DNA from 2 places in the Thalassospira sp. CH_XMU1448-2 genome. Region 2 is predicted to be linked to the other one. Evidence: predicted binding sites of a transcription regulator. Region 2 holds the regulator's gene; the other holds the start of a gene.
The links. The regulator PhoB, encoded in region 2, activates phosphate uptake and scavenging genes when phosphate is short. The targets are predictions, from matches to a motif close to TNTCATAAAACTGTCA.
Positions count from the first base shown of each region.

Region 1: a site for PhoB is predicted at 2,971-2,986, ahead of WA318_RS08935 (deoxycytidylate deaminase). Genes of this name have one in related genera too.

Region 1 covers NZ_JAYMEA010000002.1:345,927-357,173, forward strand. Annotated here, with positions in the region: tRNA gene WA318_RS08910 (tRNA-Asp) at 39-115, opposite strand; tRNA gene WA318_RS08915 (tRNA-Asp) at 299-375, opposite strand; tRNA gene WA318_RS08920 (tRNA-Asp) at 700-776, opposite strand; gene WA318_RS08925 (transcriptional regulator) at 1,064-1,618, opposite strand; gene WA318_RS08930 (response regulator) at 1,615-2,109, opposite strand; gene WA318_RS08935 (deoxycytidylate deaminase) at 2,390-2,863, opposite strand; gene pyk (pyruvate kinase) at 3,140-4,558, shown strand; gene WA318_RS08945 (DUF2336 domain-containing protein) at 4,979-6,493, shown strand; gene WA318_RS08950 (hypothetical protein) at 6,499-7,455, shown strand; gene WA318_RS08955 (ribbon-helix-helix domain-containing protein) at 7,493-7,807, opposite strand; gene WA318_RS08960 (DJ-1/PfpI family protein) at 7,968-8,549, opposite strand; gene WA318_RS08965 (mechanosensitive ion channel family protein) at 8,743-9,711, opposite strand; gene WA318_RS08970 (OmpA family protein) at 9,938-10,837, shown strand; gene WA318_RS08975 (hypothetical protein) at 11,011-11,247, shown strand, end outside.
Region 2 covers NZ_JAYMEA010000001.1:881,105-892,351, forward strand. Annotated here, with positions in the region: gene WA318_RS03975 (FAD-linked oxidase C-terminal domain-containing protein) at 1-272, shown strand, start outside; gene glcE (glycolate oxidase subunit GlcE) at 361-1,602, shown strand; gene glcF (glycolate oxidase subunit GlcF) at 1,602-2,927, shown strand; gene WA318_RS03990 (hypothetical protein) at 3,021-3,320, opposite strand; gene WA318_RS03995 (PstS family phosphate ABC transporter substrate-binding protein) at 3,737-4,768, shown strand; gene pstC (phosphate ABC transporter permease subunit PstC) at 4,903-6,282, shown strand; gene pstA (phosphate ABC transporter permease PstA) at 6,335-7,624, shown strand; gene pstB (phosphate ABC transporter ATP-binding protein PstB) at 7,626-8,429, shown strand; gene phoU (phosphate signaling complex protein PhoU) at 8,455-9,177, shown strand; gene phoB (phosphate regulon transcriptional regulator PhoB) at 9,195-9,893, shown strand; gene WA318_RS04025 (cation:proton antiporter domain-containing protein) at 9,975-11,247, opposite strand, start outside.

The sequences.
Region 1 (11,247 bases), on a different contig from region 2:
CCGTGGTGCTTTTTTGTTTCATTCCCATTGGGAGGGAATGGCGCGAGTGACGGGACTTGAACCCGCGGCCTCCGGCGTGACAGGCCGGCGCTCTAACCAACTGAGCTACACCCGCATGGTGTGTGGCGCGGTTTATATAAAGCCCACCGGACGGAGGCAAGTGTTTTCTGACCGATTTTCAAAGAAAAATGAAACCATCTCAATCGGGGCAGTTTTGACCGGATTTCGGGGTGAAAAACAAAAAAGCACCATCGGATAAACCGTGGTGCTTTTTTGTTTCATTCCCATTGGGAGGGAATGGCGCGAGTGACGGGACTTGAACCCGCGGCCTCCGGCGTGACAGGCCGGCGCTCTAACCAACTGAGCTACACCCGCATGATGTGTGGCGCGGTTTATATAAGGGGTAGTGCACTCTGGCAAGGGCTTTTTTACAAAAAAAGGACAGGGCCGTTTTTTATGGCAGTATCCGTGGAAAATTGTGCCTGTTTTCAATGTTGTAGACCAGATCGCGCAGTGCTGGCCATGGCAGCGGGACGCACATCAATTCGAAGGCATTTGATCAGGCACAGAAAGCGCTGACACTGGTCCGACCAGCAATAATCAATTCGGGTGAATGTGCGTTCTGAACGGGGATAAAAACAAAAAAGCACCATCGGATAAACCGTGGTGCTTTTTTGTTTCATTCCCATTGGGAGGGAATGGCGCGAGTGACGGGACTTGAACCCGCGGCCTCCGGCGTGACAGGCCGGCGCTCTAACCAACTGAGCTACACCCGCATGGTGTGTGGCGCGGTTTTTAACAGTCGGTCATTGGGGGCGCAAGCGGTTTTTGATCTGAATTCGAAATTTCTTCCCGGTTTCCTCTGTGAGTAGAAACCACCCGTTATTCTGAAGCGTCAAGGTTCTCTTCGGGCATGTTTGACAATGTCATTGCAAAGCACAGAAGACACGGAAACAGGTTGGTCAAGAAAGCGGTGCGCCTACCCGGATGCAGAAGACAGATCGTCTCGGAAATGGGGGATGACAAGAGGAAACGCAACATCAGACTGTTGCGTTTCTCAATGCTATTCGCGGGGTAACTCGTGGCGTTCGGCAAGTTTGGTCAGGGCTGCGACGGTGGCCTGTTCGACCGTCGAGCCAAAGCCGGTAACGCGGCCTGCGAGAATGACATAAAGCGAATCAATATGAAGCTGGATGACAAGCAGCTGTTTTTCATTGGCGGTGGTACGGTCCGCAACGAAAGTTTCCAGCGATTTTGCAATCTGGGTCATCAGCGGGTACTGGAACGTACCGCCAAGTGCCTTGACCGAATAGGCAAGGTCTGAGCTGCTGGCCACGGCATCGCTGCGTTTTGTCTTGTCGCCCAGTGCCTGGATGATCTGGCGGCGGCAATCCATCAGGTCCTTGCCGACGTCGCGGACAAAGGTTTCGGAACTGCGTTGCACAACCTGTTCAAGCTCTTCGAGCTGTTCGGGGGACAGATTGATATCAAATCCCTTGATGAAGTTGACAGCTCGCCGCTTCAAATCGGTTTGGGCGGGAATGATCTGTACATTCTTCTTTTTCTTTGGCGCGTCCGGCTTCACGATTGCTCCGCTTCCCCAGTCATAATGGGTCATTCGTCAAGGCTCCTTCGGTCAGGACCATCAAACTGGACCTGCCTGCGGCGTCGGTCTGGACCAAAATACGTTCCGGTATTGATGAAACGTCGTGGTCGAGCAATGACCGATACCAATCGACTATAAAGTGCCTTGGCATTGAATGGTTTGGCAAGAAATTCCGTAATACCAAGGTCGCGTGCGGTTGTTACGTAACGGTGTTCCGAATGCGCAGTCAGCATGATCACAGGAATGAACCGGTTGGGCGAGTTGGTCGAATTGCGCATGACGTCAAGAAATTCAAGACCATCCATGCCACGGAGTCGCCATTCACACACAACGATATCAATCTTTTCACTGCGCAAGACATCAAAGGCATCATTCGGCGTTTTTACGCGCTGAATGTGACTGGCACCGAGATAGGCCAGTGTGTCGTAGACTACTTGAGCTGAAATCTTGTCCCCGTCAACGATCAGAAAACTGATTTTACTAAAGTCGATTTTCGCGTTCATCCGGCCTCGTTTCCTGAGCATCATCACGAATATGCGTCGCTGTTCAGGGACTAACAGCAGCAATTCATCTCGGTTGCTGTTGTATAAACCCTTATACCTTTGTCTGGTTTCCAGCAAGGTCTAACCGCCCCTGATTATGCTGGAGAATCTGACAAATACTGACCTGAGATCAGCAGCAGGCCTGAACTTGCGACGTTTACGTCTTGTTTTTTGAATGCTCGTATCCGGTCCGAACCCACCCATATTGGAGGTGGCGGTCATTTGTAAAGAGGGTGATAGATTATTTCATCGGCTTTGTGGTGCCGTCATTGTCGATCACCTGAACAATGACCCCGGATTCGTCAAACATTTCGGTCGAAATCTTCATATCCTGTTCCCAGCGTTCAAGAAAATCCGCGGTAAGTTTGGTTTTATCCACGAAGACCTCGGCGATTCCGGCCTGAATGATGGCGCGCGCGCAGTCACAGCACGGGAAGTGGGTAACATAAAGCGCGCAACCATCAAGAGATGTGCCGGTATAGCTGGCATTGTAGATGGCATTGCGTTCGGCATGTTCGGTATAGGCGTATTTTTCCGGGCGTTGGTGGCGGCTTTCGACAGCGTCATCCACACCACGCGGGAAGCCGTTATAGCCAACCGCACGGATTTCCTTTTTCGGGCCGATGACAACCGCGCCGACCTGCGTGCTGCGATCCTTTGACCAGTCTGCGATATGGGCTGCAAGACCAAGAAAGCGGTGGTGCCATTTATTCATCGAATGAAGCCCTGTTTGCGTCAATGTGATCGGGGCATTTCGCGTGCGGCGAATGCGGCTTTTCACCTCTTTTAAGAGGGTGCTTCTTGTAATTGTCCAGTGAAAAATCACATTTTTGTAAAGGCATTTAAAGAAAAGTCCCTGTTCAAATAGGGGCTGATTGACTATTAAGGGGGTACCCCCAGAAAAATATCAGGACGCCCTGACGCCTCGCCGCAGATGCAGGCCGAAGCGGTAGGGCTCACGTGTAAACCAAATAACAAGAGGTAGTAGCTGATGCGCCGTCAACGTAAGGCGAAAATCATCGCGACCCTGGGGCCGGCGAGTTCAAAGCCAGAAATCCTCGAGAAAATCGTGAAAACAGGCGTCGATGTATTTCGCCTGAATTTCTCGCATGGGGAACACTCAGAACATCTGGCCCGTTTTGAAGCTATCCGTGCTGTCGAAGCAAAGCTTGGTCGTCCGATCGGGATTTTGATGGACCTTCAGGGGCCGAAAATCCGTGTTGGCACCTTTGCCGACGAGAAGGTCGAACTCGAAGCTGGTGACACCTTCAAGTTCGACATGGACAAGACGCCGGGTGACAACAAGCGCGTTTCCTTGCCGCATCCGGAAGTCTACGCAGCCCTGAAACCGGGTGCGAACCTTTTGCTTGATGATGGCAAGCTGCGCATGCGTGTTGAGAAATGCGATGACAAGTCGGCTGAATGTACGGTCATCACCGGTGGTCCGCTGTCAAACCGCAAGGGTGTTAACCTTCCTGACGTCATGTTGCCGCTGTCGCCGCTGACGGACAAAGACCGTGCCGATCTGGTTTACGGTCTGGAAATGGGCGTCGATTTCGTCGCGCTGTCGTTTGTTCAGCGTCCCGAAGATGTCGCCGAAGCCCGCAAGCTTATCCAGGGCCGTGCAGCCATCGTTTCCAAACTGGAAAAGCCGCAGGCAATCGAGCATCTCGACGAGATCGTCGAGCTGTCTGACATGGTGATGGTTGCCCGTGGTGATCTTGGTGTGGAATGCCCGCCGGAAGATGTTCCGATTCTTCAGAAACGGATCATCAAAGCCTGCCGTGAAGCTGGCAAGCCGGTGATCGTGGCAACCCAGATGCTTGATTCCATGGTATCGAACCCGGCACCGACCCGTGCAGAAGCATCTGACGTCGCGACTGCGATCTATGACGGTGCCGATGCCGTGATGCTGTCGGCAGAAAGTGCTGTTGGCAAGTATCCGCTTGAAACCGTTTCGATCATGGACCGCATTCTGGTCCGTGTTGAGCAGGACGAGCTTTACTACCGCATGCGTGATGCCAACCGCCCGGATCCGGAACATAACGCACCGGACGCGATCAGTGCCGCAGCCCGTCAGGTTGCTGCCACGATCGGCTCCAAAGCCGTGGTCAACTATACCACGTCCGGTTCCACGGCATTCCGTGCCGCGCGTGAACGTCCGGAAGTTCAGATTCTTGGCCTGACCCCGCGCATTCAGACTGCACGTCGTCTGGCGCTATGCTGGGGTGTGCATCCGGTCTTTACCCGGGATGCGACCAACTTTGCCGAAATGGTCGGCATTGCCTGTGAAGTCGCCCAGCGCGAAGAATTTGCCGGTCCGGGTGATTCACTGGTGATCACCGCAGGTGTTCCGTTCGGAACGCCCGGTGCGACCAATATCCTGCGCATTGCATGGGTAAGCAACTGATCGGGATCATCAAGATATCCGGATAACAGATTTAACAAGCGGGCGGCCGGATCGGTCGCCCGCTTTTTTGTGCCCAAAGGCCGGATGCGGGCAGGGGAGAGGGCAGGTATCGGTGAATTTCGGTGCGGGAAAAGCGAGCAGGTTCGCCCAACTTTCGCGGTGAATATCACCGGTTTGTATAGTGCGCTGTATTGTTAATGTTTTTTTGAGTCTTTGCGTCGATAGTCTATTGGTAATCAAGGCTGTGCCTGATGGTTTCGGCCTTTGATGTTGGGGTAATGAATTTATACGTCTAGTCTGGTTGTGTATCACTGTCGGTTCTGGTTAAACTGTTCTGACAAAACATAAAAAACATAGGTATCTGCATTGTTTGATGCCTGATATGCCGCCAGGCAAGGGACCAGGGGAATAGCTGCGATAATGCTGAGTTGGATGTTCAATCGGCAGAAAAATACGGGTGACGCGGGGCTTGATGACAAAGCCACTGCCAAGCTTCGTGATCTTGCTGAAACTGTCCGTACAGTCGCACCTGATGCATTTTCTGCCGATGCCGGCAATGCGCGTGGGCGGTCGATCCCCCGCAAAAGCTCCAGCGAAGAGATTTCAGAACAAAGCGCGCTTGAACATGCGGCACGCCTTTCAACGGAAATGGCGCATGCTGATGATGACGATGATGCTCCGGATTTTGACAGCGATGTCCGTATGGATGTTGCGCGCCGTTTGCGCCGTCACCTGCATGATGTCAGTCCGTCCGAGCGCCTTGAGATGGTCGAGGAATTCGTCGCGGCCATTGCCAATATGGGTGAATGCTATCGCCCGCAGGTGATCAATCTGATTGAGCAGGAACTGGGCCATACGCCTTATATGACCCGTCAGGCTGCAAGCCGCCTGCGCCAGGACATTCAGGCTATTGGTCGGGTGTCGATCGGTGAATATATCGAACTTCTGAGCGATTCCGATTTCCTTGATATCATGCGCGGACGCGGCGAGTTTGTTCAGACCGCTGCCGAACGTGCGCGTGAAGAACAGGAAGCCGCGGCAAGAGCACGCCTGATCGAACAGAAAGCCGAGAAAGAAAAAAGCAGTCTTCTGAACCGGTTGCTGTCATCTGACGATGCGCCGCGCAATGTAGTGTCCATGACCCCGCATTTCGCAGAACGCAAGACAAATGCCCCGACAACATCGGGCAACGACCTTATGGGTGGGCAAAGCCGCATTTCGCGTCAGGCCCAGCGTCGTGTCGCGCATTTCATCATGGCATCGCTGTTTGATACGCTGGTCGAGCAGGGACGCATGCGCACCGAAGTCGCACGTGCCCTTCGCCAGTCCGTGCGCCAGCGTATTGAAAAGGCGCGGTTTGAAAACCGCATGCCGCTTTATGCAGCCGATAGCACAATGGCGATGGATGTGACCGATGACGTGATGCTTGATCACGAACAGGAAGCCGCATCAAACCAGAAAATGACGATTGATCAGTATATTCTTGATGCGGTATCGCGCAACGAGGACGCACTTGTCGTGCAGTCCCTTGCGCATTACGCACAGATACCGGTCAGTGCAGTTTCGAAAATCCTTGATTCCGGAAGCGCGCGTGCGATTACTGCCCTTGCATGGCGTGCGGGCATGACTGCACCGTCATCGGTGGTGCTGCAAATCAGCAACGGCATTCCCGAAGCCAATATCGAAAGCCCGGCAGCGGGGGGACGGTATGCGATGGCCTCAACCGATATGGATTGGTATATCGATTTCTTCAACGACACCAAGCCCGCCACAGCGCGTACACGTGTCGAAAAGGATACGGTTGCACCGGCTGTAAACGCCAAGCGGAACCCCGGTTTGAACCCGAATATCCGGCCGAGAACGGGACGCAACAGCGGTGGCCTTGAAGGCTTGGTCTCTGACAAGCGACTCACCAAGGGTCCAAAAGGAGACTGAGTGCCATGAGCAGCAATCACGGCATCTCGTATGACGCGTTGAAATATGCGCTCAATATCAAGGAAAGTTATCAAAGCGGCGAACCATTGACCGTAACCGGCGCAGCAAAGCAGCAGCGTCTTTTGATGCCGGAGCATTTGCTAAGCAATGATCTGGCATTGATGCAATATGATGATCCTTTGGCACTTGCCGTGATTGCGACCCGTGACCCGGAAAGCCCGATGGCGCTGGCGGCTGCGATCCGCATGGGACCGCATGCCAAATGCAAGGAACTGATTACCGGCGTGTTTGAAGTCGTTTCCGATGCGACCAAGCATGAGCTGGTTGCCGATTGTGCCAAGCTTCTGACAAAGAACGCCTTTAGCCCCGAAGCATTCCATCTGGTGCGCACGCGCGCATCCAACCATGTTGTTGAAATCCGCGAGGCATATCGGCGGGCGATGGCCGATAATTTGCGCGCACTTCTGGATGGCAAGATGGCGGCGCGCGAGTTTGTCGAAGAATTCATCGAGCTGGCATCAAACGGAAATCTGCGAATTGACATCTATCGCCGTCTGGTGATGAAGCTGATGCGATCAGACGCGGTGCGGCCAAGCGTGAAATTCATGCTGCTCGAACGGCTGGACCGGTTCCCGCAGATGGTGAAGCTTCAGATTGTTAACGAGGTTAACTCTGCGCCCGATACACCGGAATATCAGACCCTGAAGCAGGAATTGCGCTGGATCTACGAGACCAAGCAAAAGCAACAGGCACCGCAAACCCCGATCAATGCCAGCAAGCAGCAGCCAACGGCGGCCGAACTGGTGGCGCGTTCACAGATTGACTTCGGGGCGGCAGCCGGGATGCATCGGCGCAATGCCATCATCAAACCGGCCGAGCCGCAGCTTGCACGTAATGCCAACCCTTCGATCATGCGAAGCGGTGGGTTCAGCACGCGCGAACTGTCTTCCTGGCTGAACTAGAACTCGCCCGACAGTGCCCGACAAATATCGGGCAGGGTCAACTGACCAGACGGGACGCGGTTTCAGCTTTGCCAAGCGGGGTATGAAGCCCGATCTGTTTTTCCAGATAAATTGTGCAAATTACGCGTAACAGCGATGCGAAGTTTGGAATGTCGCCACGTTGTGCGACAACTTCGTCATAAATCTTGCCCAGGAATTGCGGGGTGGTGAAACCTTCACCCGACGAGATTTCATCAAGGATTTGCCAGAATCGCAGTTCAAGACGCAGGCTGGTTACCACGCCATTGATCCGTACAGAACGGCTGACACATTGATAAAGTTCGGGTTCGGCACCTGAATAGATTTGACACATGAGGACGGCCTTTCCTGTGATGCGGCCGGTTTTGTATTCCGACCGCTTTTTTCAGGGCCCGTAACCAGTCCAAAGGCAGACCCTGCAGAGTGTTTAACACCAGAGGTCCATGGTCAGGGAAAAATCGCCCAAACGCAACTCACGATTGGGCGATATCCGGTTACAAGTTGATTTCAGTGCCAAGAACAGCAAGGAAGGCGGCAAGCCATTTCGGATGCGCAGGCCATGCCGGAGCGGTGACAAGATTGCCATCGGTGCAGGCGTCATCAATGGCGATGTCGGCATAAATGCCGCCGCCCAGTTTGACTTCGGGCGCGCAAGCCGGATAGGCCGAAACCGTGCGTCCCTTGATGATGTCGGCTGCTGCCAGAAGCTGTGCGCCGTGGCAGACCGCAGCAATCGGTTTACCAGCGTCATTGAAGTCACGCACCAGACGAATGACGTCCTCGTTCAGGCGCAGATATTCCGGGGCGCGACCGCCGGGGATCAGAAGCGCGTCATAGTTTTCCGCGCGCGCAGAGGCAAAATCCGCATTCAGTGCAAAATTGTGACCGCGTTTTTCGCTATAGGTTTGATCGCCTTCGAAGTCATGGATTGCGGTTGCGACCGTATCACCAGCTTTCTTGTCCGGGCAGACCGCATCGACCTTGTGGCCGACCGCAAGCAGGGTCTGAAACGGGACCATGGTTTCGTAATCCTCGGCGAAATCACCTGTGATCATCAGAATTTTTTTGGCAGACATTTGATATCCTCCCGGGGGATGTTGTGGTTTGTTTTGTCCTTCACGGTCAGAAATCATACGCCTGTAAGGTGGCATGCGGGTAACAGCGGGCTACTACACTGACAGCAAGTAGCTTTCGTCAGGAACTGGCACGACACGGACACAAAAAAAGAGGCCCGTTCGGGCCTCTTTTAATGGTTGTGATTTGCGCGGATCAGCTTTTGCTTTCGGTCGGCTTTTTCGCAGCTGTGGTTTTGGTTGCGGTTTTGGCCGTTGTTGCGCGCGAACGGGTCGCCGGTTTCTTGGCTGGTGCCTTTCCTGCCGGTTTGGCAACAGTTTTGGTCGCACTCGCCGTTTCCGGTGATTCGATGACGTGCAGATCGCGTTGCGGGAACGGGATCGAGAAGCCGGCGGCTTCCAGTTCGGTTTTCGATTTGCGGGTCAGATCAAAGAAGGCCGGCCAGAAGTCAGCCGTCGCTACCCAGCCGCGTGCGGTCAGATCGACCGAGCTTTCGCCGAGGGTGGCGACAAAGCTCATCGGTTCGGGGTCTTTGAGAACGCGGGGATCGGACGCAACGAGGTTTTTAAGGAACTCAAGTCCGGCATCAACATCGTCGTCATAGGAAATGCCAACCTTGATGTCGAGGCGGCGGGTCGGGTTGCGCGAATAGTTTTTGATCGCGCTGTTCCAGATTTGCGAGTTCGGCGCAGAAATGAACACACCGTCCGGCGTCTTGAGCAGGGTGGTGAACAACGAGATTTCAACCACGGTGCCCGAGACCGATCCTGCTTCAATAAACTCGTCAATCTTGAGCGGGCGCAGGATCAGGATCATTACGCCAGCGGCAATGTTGGACAAGGTGCCCTGCAGGGCCAGACCGATTGCCAGACCGGCGGCGCCGAGAACCGCGATGATGCTGGTGGTTTCAACGCCGAAATTCGACAGGACAGCGATGATGACAAAAACCAGCACGGCGTAGCGGACAATGCTTGCTGCCAAAGGTTTGAGTGTTGCATCAACAAACTTCGCATTTTTCAGCGAATGGCGCACAAGTGCCGAGGCGCGACCGGCGAACCACCAGCCGACAGCAAGTATGACAATTGCGCCTAGAAGATCCATGCCAAAGCCGAGCGCAAACTCCTTTAGCATTACTGTGATCTTGGATACATCGGTTTCGATCATTTGACCCTCGTCCGCTCTGTGTCTTGGTTGTATTGGTTGATACTCATACGACGGTATGAGAGAATAAGCATTACAGGTTTATGTGTTCTTGAAAAGTGTGTACCGACACCCATTTCTTTCTACGGGTATGGAACAAATCGCGTTTTCGGTCGTTTTGAGACATAATATTACCATCTTTGGTGATAAAGTATCCGCTGAATAACAACCTTCACGACAGGGGTAAGACATGCAGCTTCGTCCGACTATTCTTTGTGCACTTGGTGGTGTAGCGCTTCTGAGTGCATGTAGCAGCGTAGATAATTCCGGTACTGCAGCTATGTATGGCGGTAACCCACTGACATACAGCAGTTCCGTATCTTCCGCGATTTCCGGTACCGAACCCACAACCGCATTCGGCAAGGCGCTGAAGGCTGAATATATTGCCTATGCGCAGCGTGAAGCTGATGAATGGTACGACTTCTTTGATGCTGATTTCTTTGCCAAGAAAGCTGGCAAGGTCGTCGAAGATGAAAACATTCTGCCGGAAGATCCGGCAAACTGGCGTTTCTCGGCAGAGGAAGTTGCACAGAAACGCGCTGTTCGCGATGAACTGATTGCGCTTCTTGATGATGGCAAGCGCGAAGAAAAGCCTGATACCGCTGCCGTTGCGCAGGCACGATTCGATTGCTGGATCGAGGAAAGCGAGGAAGGCTGGCAGGATGACCTGATTAGCCAGTGCTGGAAAGATTTCGAAGCAGCAATGGCCGAGCTTCGTGCGGTTGAACCGGCACCGATGGCTGCACCGGTTGCTGCCAAGGAAGCACGTCTGTTCACGATCTTCTTCGATTTTGACAGTGTTGCGATCACCCCGGTTTCCGAGCGTGTTCTTGATGCGGCTGCGGAACAGTGGGCATCCTCGATGGGCAATGTTGCAATCGTCGGTCACGCCGATGCTTCGGGTTCTGCTGCCTACAACCTGAAACTGTCCGAGCGTCGAGCGCAAGCCGCCCTTGACCAGTTGACTGGTCGTGGCATTAAAGCCGACCAGATCGACAGTGATGCCGTTGGTGAAGGTGATCTTCTGATTCCGACTCCGGATGGTGTTCGCGAACCGCGCAACCGTCGTGTGACGATTTCGGTCGACTGATTTCCGTCATTTACCAAATCTTTGGCAACGAGGTGGCATCATGCCACCTCGTTGTTTTTTTATGTGCTTTTTTCCGTGCCGGACACTTTCGTGGGAATTACAGTTGAAATTCGGATTAATCTGCATAATCTCTGCGAAAGATTTCGATGCGTAAGAGTGAGAGGCGGGGACATATGATAAAGGCCATCAAGGCGGTCTTTTCGCGACGCTCGGGGGGCGTAATACTTGCACTGGCCATGGCGTCAGCGGCAACCACACCGGCAGCAATAGCCGCCGATATCACCCCAGTCGTGCCTTTTGAAAAATATTATGCTGATCAGCGCGGGGATGGAAAATACCTGCGATTTAATGCCTTCTCAGGCGAAATTCCGGGGAAACGCATCAAGGCGCTTTTGCGTTCCGGTCAGGTG
Region 2 (11,247 bases):
AAGAATTCGGCGCAGATATCCTGAAGCTTTGCGTTGAAGTGGGGGGCGTTTTGTCTGGCGAGCACGGCATTGGTGTCGAGAAGCGCGATCTGATGCCCGAAATGTTCACTGAAGATGACATGAAGCATCAGGAACGTCTGAAACTGGCGTTTGATGAGGATGAGCTTCTGAACCCCGGCAAGGTATTCCCGACCCTGCATGGTTGTGGCGAGCTCAAAACCCTGCATGCGCGTGAAGTTGCAAACAAGTTCCCGGATATTCCGCGCTTCTAGGCCCGGCCGATAAACAACAAGAAAAATCCTGTCACCGGTTCCCGCAGTCCGGTCGGCAAGGATCAAGAGAGGAAGAGAGAGAACCACAATGACGGAAGTCATATCCCCCACCACGCCAGAACAGCTGCGTGATGCCATTGGTTGGGCTGTTGATGCCAAAAAGCCGCTGGAAGTGATCGGATCGGGTAGCAAACGGGCATATGGGCATGCGGTTGCTGCCGACCATGTTCTGGATCTGTCAAAATTGACCGGTGTCCTGTTTTACGAGCCCGAAGAACTGGTGCTTTCTGTCCGTGCAGGAACGTCGCTTGCCGAAATTCAGGCGACCCTGCGCGAAAAGAACCAGCAATTCCACTTTGAGACCGGAAATTTTCCAGCCCTCCTTGCCGATGATGTCGCACAGAATGCCGGGACGATTGGCGGTCTGATCGCAACCAATCTGTCGGGACCGCGCCGGATCAAGGTCGGGGCCGCACGCGATCACCTGTTGGGGTTTGAGGCCGTCAGTGGTCGCGGCGAGGATTTCAAATCCGGCGGACGGGTGATGAAAAACGTCACCGGTTTTGATCTTTCAAAACTTATGTCGGGATCGTTCGGGACACTTGGTGTGATGCATACCATCACCATGAAGGTGATGCCGTGCGACGAGAAAGCCCGGACTGTTCTGATTGCCTGCAATGATCCTGAGCGTGCCGGAATGGCAATGAACCGTGCAATGGGCAGTGAAAACGAAGTCTCGGCGGCGGCATGGGTTGCGGCCGAAGATGTGGCGAGGTTCGGCATTGATGTTGCGTCTGCAATGGGCACCGGCCTTGTTGCACTTCGGGTAGAGGGACCGGCGCCGTCTGTTGCCTGGCGCTGCGAAGCCCTGCGCAAACTGTTGGCCGAATTTGGTGCCAGCGAAGAGTTGCATACGACAAATAGCGCAACTTTCTGGAAGGCGGTTGCGGATGTTGCACCCTATAGCGGTTCGTCAGGGATGCTGTGGCGCGTATCAGGCCCGCCAGCATCCGGTGGTGTTCTTGCCGCAAAGCTTGCCGCCCGGACCGGCGGCAAGGTGATGATGGACTGGGCGGGGGCGCAAATATGGCTGCGTCTGGACGGATCGGATGCGATGGCCGGTACGGTGCGCCAGATTGCCCAATCGGAAAGCGGTCAGGCTGTTCTTGTTCGCGCACCTGCCGATCTGCGTGCAGAGGTGCCGGTTTTCCATCCCGAAGACCCTGCACTGGCGCGGATTAACCGCAAAATTCGGGATAATTTCGATCCCGTCGGTATCCTTAATCCGGGACGGATGCACCTGAATATTACGGAAGGGGGGCAGGTATAATGCAGACCAATTTTAGCGCCGCCCGTCTTGCGGACCCGATGATTGCCGAAAGCGAGCAGATCCTGCGCAAATGTGTGCATTGCGGGTTCTGTACGGCAACATGCCCGACCTTTGTTACCCTTGGGGATGAACTCGATAGTCCGCGCGGGCGGATCTATCTGATCAAGGATATGCTGGAAAATGACAAACCGGCAACAGATCGGGTGGTCAAACATCTTGATCGTTGCCTGTCCTGTCTTTCCTGCACCAGCACCTGTCCGTCCGGTGTCGATTACATGCATCTGATAGATAATGCGCGGGCCCATATCGAAGAAAACTATCAGCGTCCCCTTGGGGACCGGTTGCTGCGCAAGTTGCTTGCGCTTGTTGTGCCAAACCCGACCCTGTTCCGTCTTTCAATGATCGGGGCGAAGCTTGCGGCACCGTTTGCGGGCCTCATGCCCGGACGTCTCAAGGGCATGCTGAAAATGGGGGCGCGACATATGCCGCCGCCAAGCTGGGTCGACAAGCCACAGATCATTCCGGCCATTGGAACGCGCAAGGGCCGGGTCGCAATCCTGACGGGATGTGCACAGCAGGTCCTTGAAACCGAGATCAACGAATCGACAGTTCGTCTATTGACGCGCCTCGGCATCGAAGTCGTTGTTGCCAAGGGTGCCGGATGCTGCGGGTCGCTTGTGCATCATATGGGCAAGGAAGAGAAATCACGTCATCAGGCCAAGGGCAATATTGATGCCTGGAGTGCGGAAATCGCAGGCGAAGGCCTTGATGCAATTGTGATTACGGCTTCGGGCTGTGGCACGACAGTCAAGGATTACGGTCATATGCTGCGCCTTGATAAGGCCTATGCAGCCAAGGCGGCCAAGGTGTCGGAACTGGCCAAGGACATCACCGAATATCTGGCAGAGCTTGATGTTGATGGTGCTGTGTTTGCCAAGGCATCGCATGGAAGTCCGCGGGTGGCCTATCATTCGGCCTGTTCGATGCAACATGGCCAAAAGATCACGCGTCCGCCGCGCGATCTTTTGAAAAAGGCCGGATATGATGTGGTCGAGATTGCCGAAGGCCATCTTTGCTGCGGGTCTGCTGGTGTTTACAACCTGTTGCAGCCTGAAATCGCGGGCAAGCTTCAGGAACGCAAGCGCGGCAATATCCGTGCAACCCGGCCTGATCTGGTCGCGACCGGTAATATCGGATGTATGGTTCAGATCGAAACAGACGATCTGAAAGTCATTCACACTGTCCAGCTTCTTGACTGGGCAGCAGGTGGACCGGTTCCTGCAAAACTTCAGGACCGTTTTGCGGAAGTTACACCGGCATCATAAAAACCGGCGGTATTCGGGTCCAAAAACAGAAAAGACGACAGGCCAACCTGTCGTCTTTTTATTTTCGCGGGTATTTCTTGTGGCACGACGTGCCTAGACGTCTTTGCCCAACAGGCTTTGCGCGATGCCTTCGGCCGCGGAACCTTCGCTGCTGTCTTCGGCATAGGCTGCGGTCTTTTCGCGAATCCACTCGATGGCGGCAGCATCATCAATTTCGACTTTCTTGGCGACAAGGGCGAGGATCGCCTCAATCGCAAGAACGTGGGATGCCACATTATTTACAGCGACATGCAGATCATCGATATGCCGAGAAGCCGCTTCGGACATTTCGCCGAGTTCGCCGGACAGTTTCTGGATCAGTTCCTGAATCTCGTCAATCGAGGCATTGCTCATGTCGTTCTCCTGTTATGGCCGCACCAGAAACGGGCACGACGTATTTGTTGTCCCTGAATGCACAGTTGCTTGGAATGGCGGACATGTAAAGAGGCTGGCGGGATTTTATCCATCGCACGGCAGCAGCGACCGGGCAGGCCGACCTCGGGATGAGCGATTGTGACAGTTTTTGTTACAGTCTGTCGTAAAACAACAGAAAAGAGCCGGGGAAGGTCAAGAAACCGGCGTTTCAGGGTGTCGGGCGAAATCATACAAGTCATTGTTTTATATTGATTATATATCGAATTTTGACCGCGTTGATACGTTGTCACATAACGTTAACAAAAGCGACACAATACCGTAAGCACCCAGCGTTAGAGTCCGCCTCGCAGATCGTTGCACCGTTCCGAAGTGGAACAACCATTGGGGAATATACCATGAAGAAGACTCTTGCTGTTGCGGCGCTGATGAGCGTTGCCTTTGCTGGCGCTGCCCAGGCACGCGACCAGATTCGTATCGTTGGTTCGTCCACCGTTTTCCCGTTTGCAACCGCAGTTGCAGAAGAATTCGGTAAAACCACCTCGTTCAAAACCCCGGTTATTGAATCGACCGGTTCTGGCGGTGGTCTGAAGCTTTTCTGTGCAGGTGTTGGCGAACAGCATCCGGACATCACCAACGCTTCGCGTCGCATCAAGAAGTCCGAAGTTGAAACTTGCGCCAAGAACGGCATTTCTGAAGTTACCGAAGTCAAAGTCGGCTTCGACGGTATCGTTCTGTCGAACTCGAACGAAGCTCCGCTGCTGGATCTGACCAAAGAACAGATCTTCCTGGCTCTGGCTAAAACCGTTCCTTCCAAAGACGGCAAGTCGCTGGTTGATAACTTCTACAGCACCTGGTCGGAAATTGATCCGAGCCTTCCGAACGTGAAAATCGAAGTTCTCGGCCCGCCGCCGACCTCCGGTACCCGTGATGCCTTCACCGAGCTGGTACTTGAAGAAGCTTGCGACGAGTTCGCTGTTATTGCCGACCTCAAGAAATCCAACAAAGATCAGCACAAAGCAGTTTGCGCTGGTGTGCGTGAAGACGGTGCCTATGTCGAAGCTGGTGAGAACGACAACCTGATCGTTCAGAAGCTCGAAGCAAACCATGATGCACTTGGCATCTTCGGTTTCTCGTTCCTTGACCAGAACGGCGACAAGCTTCAGGGTTCCCTGATTGCTGGTGTTGCTCCGACCTTCGAAGCAATCTCGGCTGGTGACTATCCGGTATCGCGTTCGCTTTACTTCTACGTAAAGAACGCACATGTCGGCACCATCCCGGGCATCAAAGAATATCTGGCTGAATTCACCTCGGAAAAAGCATTCGGTGACGAAGGTTACCTTGCTGACCGTGGCCTGATCCCGATGGCCGCGAGCGAGCGTGAAGCTGTCCGTAATGCTGCGACGAACCTTTCGCCGCTGAGCATGTAACGTGATCTTTCAACCGATGGCGGCTAATGCTGCCATCGGTTTCTTTGTTTCCGCGCTTGATTAATTTATTGTTTTTGTCCTATTGGCCTCTCATCTGATTCCTACAGGTTCATCTGGCAAACGGATTTAACGTAATGTCCCTGTCTTTCCTGTTGCTCGCGGTTGCTGCACTTTGTGCATTGTCCTTCTATTTCGGACGCCAGCGGGCCGTGGCCCTTTCGGGCGGACGGTACAGCAATCTTCATTCTCTTCCGGCTCATTACGGGACCTATGTGGCCCTGTGGTGCGGCCTGCCTGCATTGTTGCTGCTGCTTGTCTGGCATATCTTCCAGGGATCGATCATCGAAGCGATGATCATTGCCGAACTGCCTTCTGAAATTACCGGTGACTCCGGACAGCTGTCGCTTGCCCTGAACAGTATTTCACTGATCGCAGCGGATAATGGCCAGCATCTGACTGTCTCACCCGAAGTCATCGATGCCGGGCATCGTCTGGCAAATCTGCAGTCGATTGCAAATGCGGCACTGGTCGTTGTGATGCTGACCGGTGCGTCGATCGGGGTGTCGCTTTCCTATCGTAAAATCTCGCCGGATTTGCGGGCACGTAACAATGTCGAACGCATTTCCCGCTGGGTGATGATTGCCTGCTCGGCGATTGCGATCCTGTCGACGGTCGGTATCGTTTTCTCGTTGCTGTTCGAAGCCCTGCACTTCTTTAGCAAGATCAACCCGGTTGACTTCCTGTTTGGTCTGGAATGGAGCCCGCAAACGGCGATCCGTGCAGATCAGGTTGCATCCGACGGTGCGTTCGGCGCGATCCCGCTTTTTGTCGGCACACTCCTGATCACGATCATCGCCATGTGCGTTGCGGTGCCGGTCGGTTTGTTCTCTGCCATTTATATGGGCGAATATGCATCGTCGAAATTCCGTGCGGTTGCCAAGCCGGCGCTTGAAATTCTCGCGGGTGTTCCGACGGTTGTTTATGGCTTCTTTGCTGCCCTGACCGTTGCGCCGTTCCTTCGCAATAACGGTGCGATCCTTGGTCTTGATGTCAGCTCGGAAAGTGCCTTGGCAGCGGGCCTTGTCATGGGTGTCATGATCATTCCGTTCGTATCGTCGCTGTCTGATGATGTGATGTCACAGGTGCCGCAATCATTGCGTGACGGGTCTTATGGTTTGGGCGCAACCAAATCTGAAACCATCCGTCATGTCATTTTCCCGGCGGCGCTTCCGGGGATTGTCGGGGCGGTTCTTCTGGCGGTTTCACGTGCGATTGGTGAAACCATGATTGTTGTGATGGCAGCCGGTCTTGCCGCGAACATGACTGTGAACCCGCTTCAGGCTGTGACCACTGTGACTGTCCAGATTGTCACGCTTCTGGTCGGTGACCAGGAATTTGACAGTGCAAAAACCCTCTCGGCCTTTGCGTTGGGGCTGGTTCTTTTCCTTGTCACCTTGGGCCTGAACGTATTTGCCCTTAAGGTAGTTCAGAAGTATCGCGAGAAATATGACTGATATGGCATCCCTCATGGAAGACAGAGCCGCTGCAAAGGTGATTTCGGATAAAATGCACAAGCCCGTTGACTGGGATAGTCCGAAGATCGCGCGGAACATCAAAAAGCGTTACGCAGCTGAACGCCGTTTCAAGATTTATGGACTAAGCGCAATCGGTATTGCGCTTCTGGCCCTGTTCGTTCTGGGGTTCTCTATTGGCTCGAAGGGCTATAGTGCGTTCTTCCAGACCTATGTTCAGCTTGAAATTCATTTCGACCCGGCTGAAATCGATCCGCAAGGTACCGGCGACCCCGCAGTGATCGGCAAGGCCAACTTCGATGGTCTGATCAAACAGGCATTGCGTGACCGCTTCCCGGAAGTCACCAGCCGTCGCGACAAGCGCGACCTGTATGACGTCGTTTCGGGTGGCGCATCCTATGATCTGCGTGAACGGGTTCTGGCAAATCCGAACCTGATTGGTCAGACGCGCAAGGTCTGGCTGATTTCGGGCGATGATTTCGACATGCTCAACAAAGGCTATATCGATGCCGATGTTGATGAAGGCAGCCGTCGCCTGAATGACAAGGAAATCAGCTGGTACAACACACTGGTTTCATCCGGTGCTGTTGAAAAGCAGTTCCATGCCCGCTTCTTTACCAGCGGGGATTCCCGTGAACCGGAACTTGCCGGTATCTGGGGGGCTGCGGTCGGTTCGTTCTATACGTTGCTCGTCACGCTTGCCCTGTCGTTCCCGATCGGGGTTCTTGCAGCGGTTTATCTTGAAGAATTCGCACCGAAAAACCGCTTCACGACAATTGTCGAGGTCAATATCAACAACCTTGCAGCTGTTCCGTCGATCGTGTTCGGTCTGCTGGGGCTTGAGGTTTATCTGAACGTCATGCATCTGCCGCGTTCGGCACCGGTTGTTGGTGGTCTGACGCTGGCCCTGATGACCTTGCCAACGATCATCATTGCATCGCGTGCGGCGATCAAGGCGGTTCCGCCATCGATCCGTCAGGCGGCCCTTGGTCTTGGTGCATCACCGGTTCAGACCGTTACACACCATGTCCTGCCGCTGGCAATGCCCGGCATCCTGACCGGTACCATCATTGGTATGGCACAGGCACTTGGTGAAACGGCACCGCTTCTGATGATTGGTATGGTGGCGTTTATCGTCGACATTCCGGGTGGTGCACTTGATCCGGCGACGGTTCTGCCGGTCCAGATCTATCTGTGGGCAGACAGCCCGGAACGTGCCTTTGTCGAGAAAACCTCGGCTGCGATTATGGTTTTGCTGGCCTTCCTGATCCTGATGAATGGATTGGCTGTGTATCTGCGCAAAAAATTTGAACGGAAGTGGTAAAATGGCTGCTGTATCCCAGAGCGCAATGACGGCAGAGCCGTCGGTCTCAAGCCCGAAAATGACGGCACGTGACCTTAATCTTTTCTATAGCGATAACCAGGCCCTGTTTGACGTCAATCTTGATATCGTTGAACGCCAGGTCACCGCGCTGATCGGTCCGTCGGGCTGTGGCAAGTCAACCTTCCTGCGGTGCATGAACCGCATGAATGACACCATTGATGGTGTCACCATCAATGGTGAAGTGACCCTTGATGGTCGTGACATCTATGACAAGCGCATCGACGTTGTTCAGCTGCGTGCACGTATCGGGATGGTGTTCCAGAAGCCGAACCCGTTCCCGAAATCGATCTATGACAACGTGGCTTATGGACCGCGTATCCATGGTCTGGTCAATTCGCGTGACGAACTTGACGAAATCGTCATGACCTCGCTTGAACGTGCGGGCCTGCTCAAGGAAGTCAAGGATCGTCTGCAGTCACCGGCAACCGGCCTTTCCGGTGGTCAGCAGCAACGCCTTTGCATCGCGCGTGCGGTTGCGGTCAGCCCTGAAGTCATCCTGATGGATGAGCCGTGCTCGGCACTTGATCCGATTGCTACGGCAAAGGTCGAAGAGCTGATTGACGAGCTGCGTTCGAACTACACCATCGTGATCGTGACACACTCCATGCAGCAGGCTGCACGTGTATCGCAGCGGACCGCATTCTTCCACCTTGGCAAGCTGGTCGAGGTTGGTGAAACAGATCAGATATTCACCAACCCGAAAGACGAACGCACCAAGGGTTACATTACCGGTCGCTTCGGTTAAGCAGCGACACGAGGAGCACGCATAAATGGCTGACGACAAAACACATATCGTAAGTTCGTTCGACGAGGAACTGACCCGTCTGAACAACATCATCTCGCAGATGGGCGGGCTTGCAGAAAGTCAGCTGATCTCTGCGATCCGTTCGATTGTCAAACGGGATTCCGAACTGGCTGAAAAAGTCATTCTGTCGGATCACCGTATCGATATTCTCGAACAGGAAGTTCAGGATTTCGCCGTGCGTCTTCTGGCCTTGCGCCAGCCGATGGCAGATGACCTGCGTCAGGTCGTGACCGCACTCAAGCTGTCAAACGATCTGGAGCGTATCGGTGATCTGGCGAAAAACATCGCCAAACGCGCGCAGGTTCTTAACCAGATTCCGCCGATCCGTCCGGTTCAGGTGATTCCGAACATGGGCAAGCTGGCGCAGGAAATCATCAAGGACGTTCTGGATGCCTATATCGAAGGCGATGCCGAAAAGGCCGAGCGTGTCTGGGCCCGCGATCAGGAAGTCGACGATATGTACAATTCGCTGTTCCGCGAATTGCTGACCTACATGATGGAAGATCCGCGCAACATCACGGCATCGACCCACATGCTTTTCATCGCCAAGAACATCGAACGTATTGGCGATCATGCAACCAATATCGCCGAGACGATCTATTACCGGATCAAAGGCGAAGACCTGCCGGCAATTGACCGGCCAAAAAATGATGCAGCGAACTTTGCTGTCGTCGAACCGAATGAGTGACACTGGAGCATAGGAAGATGGACCCAACGGTTCTTATCGTCGAGGACGAAGCTGCAATCGTAACCATGTTGCGCTACAACCTCGAACGTGAGGGGATGCAGGTAGTCGAAGCCGGTGACGGTGACGAAGCGTTGAAAATCCTTGCGGAAACGCATGTCGATCTTGTCCTTCTGGACTGGATGTTGCCGGTAATGTCGGGGATTGAAGTCTGCCGCCAGATCCGTCGCAAGCCCGAAAGCCGCGATTTGCCGGTCATCATGGTGACCGCACGTGGCGAAGAAGGCGATCGTATCCGTGGTCTTGATACCGGTGCTGACGACTATGTCACCAAGCCGTTCGCAATTGGCGAGTTGCTTGCCCGTATTCGTGCGCTGCTGCGTCGGTCCGGTCCGGCGCAACCACAAGGGCAGTTGGTCTATTCCGATATCGAAATGGATCTCGCAGCACACCGTGTCAGCCGCAACGGCAAGGCCATCCATCTTGGCCCGACCGAATTCCGTCTTCTGCGCTATTTCCTTGAGCATCCGGGGCGTGTGTTCTCCCGCGAGCAGCTTTTGAATGCTGTTTGGGGACCGAATATTTATGTCGAAACCCGCACGGTTGACGTTCATATCCGTCGTCTGCGCAAGGCGCTCAATGATGTCAAAGGCACCCGCGATATCATTCGTACGGTTCGTGCCGCCGGTTATGCGCTGGATTCAGAAACCGCTGCCTGATCTCTGATCTGAGCAAAGATCATCTACCCGGTTTCAGAAAAAACAAAACCCCCGTTGCCAATGGCTGCGGGGGTTTTGCCTTTAATGATCGTTTTCGGGCTTTGTCTTGCGTGCCCGACCTGAACTTGTCGAGGTTGTTTTCTTGGCCGTTGCGGACTTTACCGGTGTTTTACGCGTCGGGGTCTTCTTGGCGGCAACCCTGCGCGTTCCCGTTTTCTTTGCCGGGGGCTGTGATGCCGGTTCGGGTTTGTTTTCCGACCTGGCATCTGCTTTGGATTTGGTTTCCGCAACTGATGCCGGTTCTGCTGCCACGGGGGCCTCAGGAACCTTTTTCCGCTGGGTCCGTGGGGCCAGTTCGTTCATCAACAGCATGTCGGCACGGCGGAACTTGGCGATTTCGGCGTCGATATCTTCCTGTGGCACATCACAGGCCGACAAGACGTGATCCGAAAGCCGAAGGCCGGTTTCAAGTACTTCAGGGATGGCCGCATCTGCACCGCTACGAGACAGGGGTCCGATATGGGTGATGTCCTGGGCACGGGCAAAGATTTTCAGATGCGGATAATGTTGCCGCAAAAGCGCAACGGTCTTTTCAGTCGCATGCGGATTACCCATGGCAACAACGGCAATGCGGGCCTCGTCGGTGTGAGCTGCCCTGAATGTTTCCGGGCGTGATCCATCGGCAAAGAAGACAGGTAGTCCCTCGGCACGACCCCGTGAGACCTGTTGGGCGTCGCTATCAAGAACGATAAAGGGAATGTTCCGGGTTTTAAGAAGGCGCGCCAGAACGCGACCAACACGGCCACTGCCAATCACCAGAACATGTTGATGAATTCCGTCTGTTTCATCCGAAATCGGACCAAGCTGGTCGTCTTCCTTGGGATGAAGCTTTTCTTCAATCCGGTGCCCAAGGTTAATCAAAGTCGGGGTGAGCGCCATGGAAATGGCGACCACCGGGATCAATATGGCCGCCAAATCACGCGGGATCGCACCGTTTTGCGCTGCAAGAGAGAACATCACAAAGGCAAACTCGCCACCAGCCGCCAGGCTCATGGCAACACGAAGTGCGGATCCGCGTTCAAACCGAATGGCAAGGGACAGGACAAACAGAACGGCCGTCTTGATGATCAGCAGCCCGATCAGCCACAAAATGACGCTGCCAAACTGCTCATAGACGACATTGGCATTGACCGACATGCCGACCGACATGAAAAACAGCGACAGGAACACACCGCGAAACGGCGCGATGTCGGCTTCGATCTGATGACGGAATTCCGTTTCGGCGAGCATCACGCCCGCGATAAAGGCACCAAGTGCCATTGAAAGCCCGGAAAGCTCGGTCAGGGTACTGGCG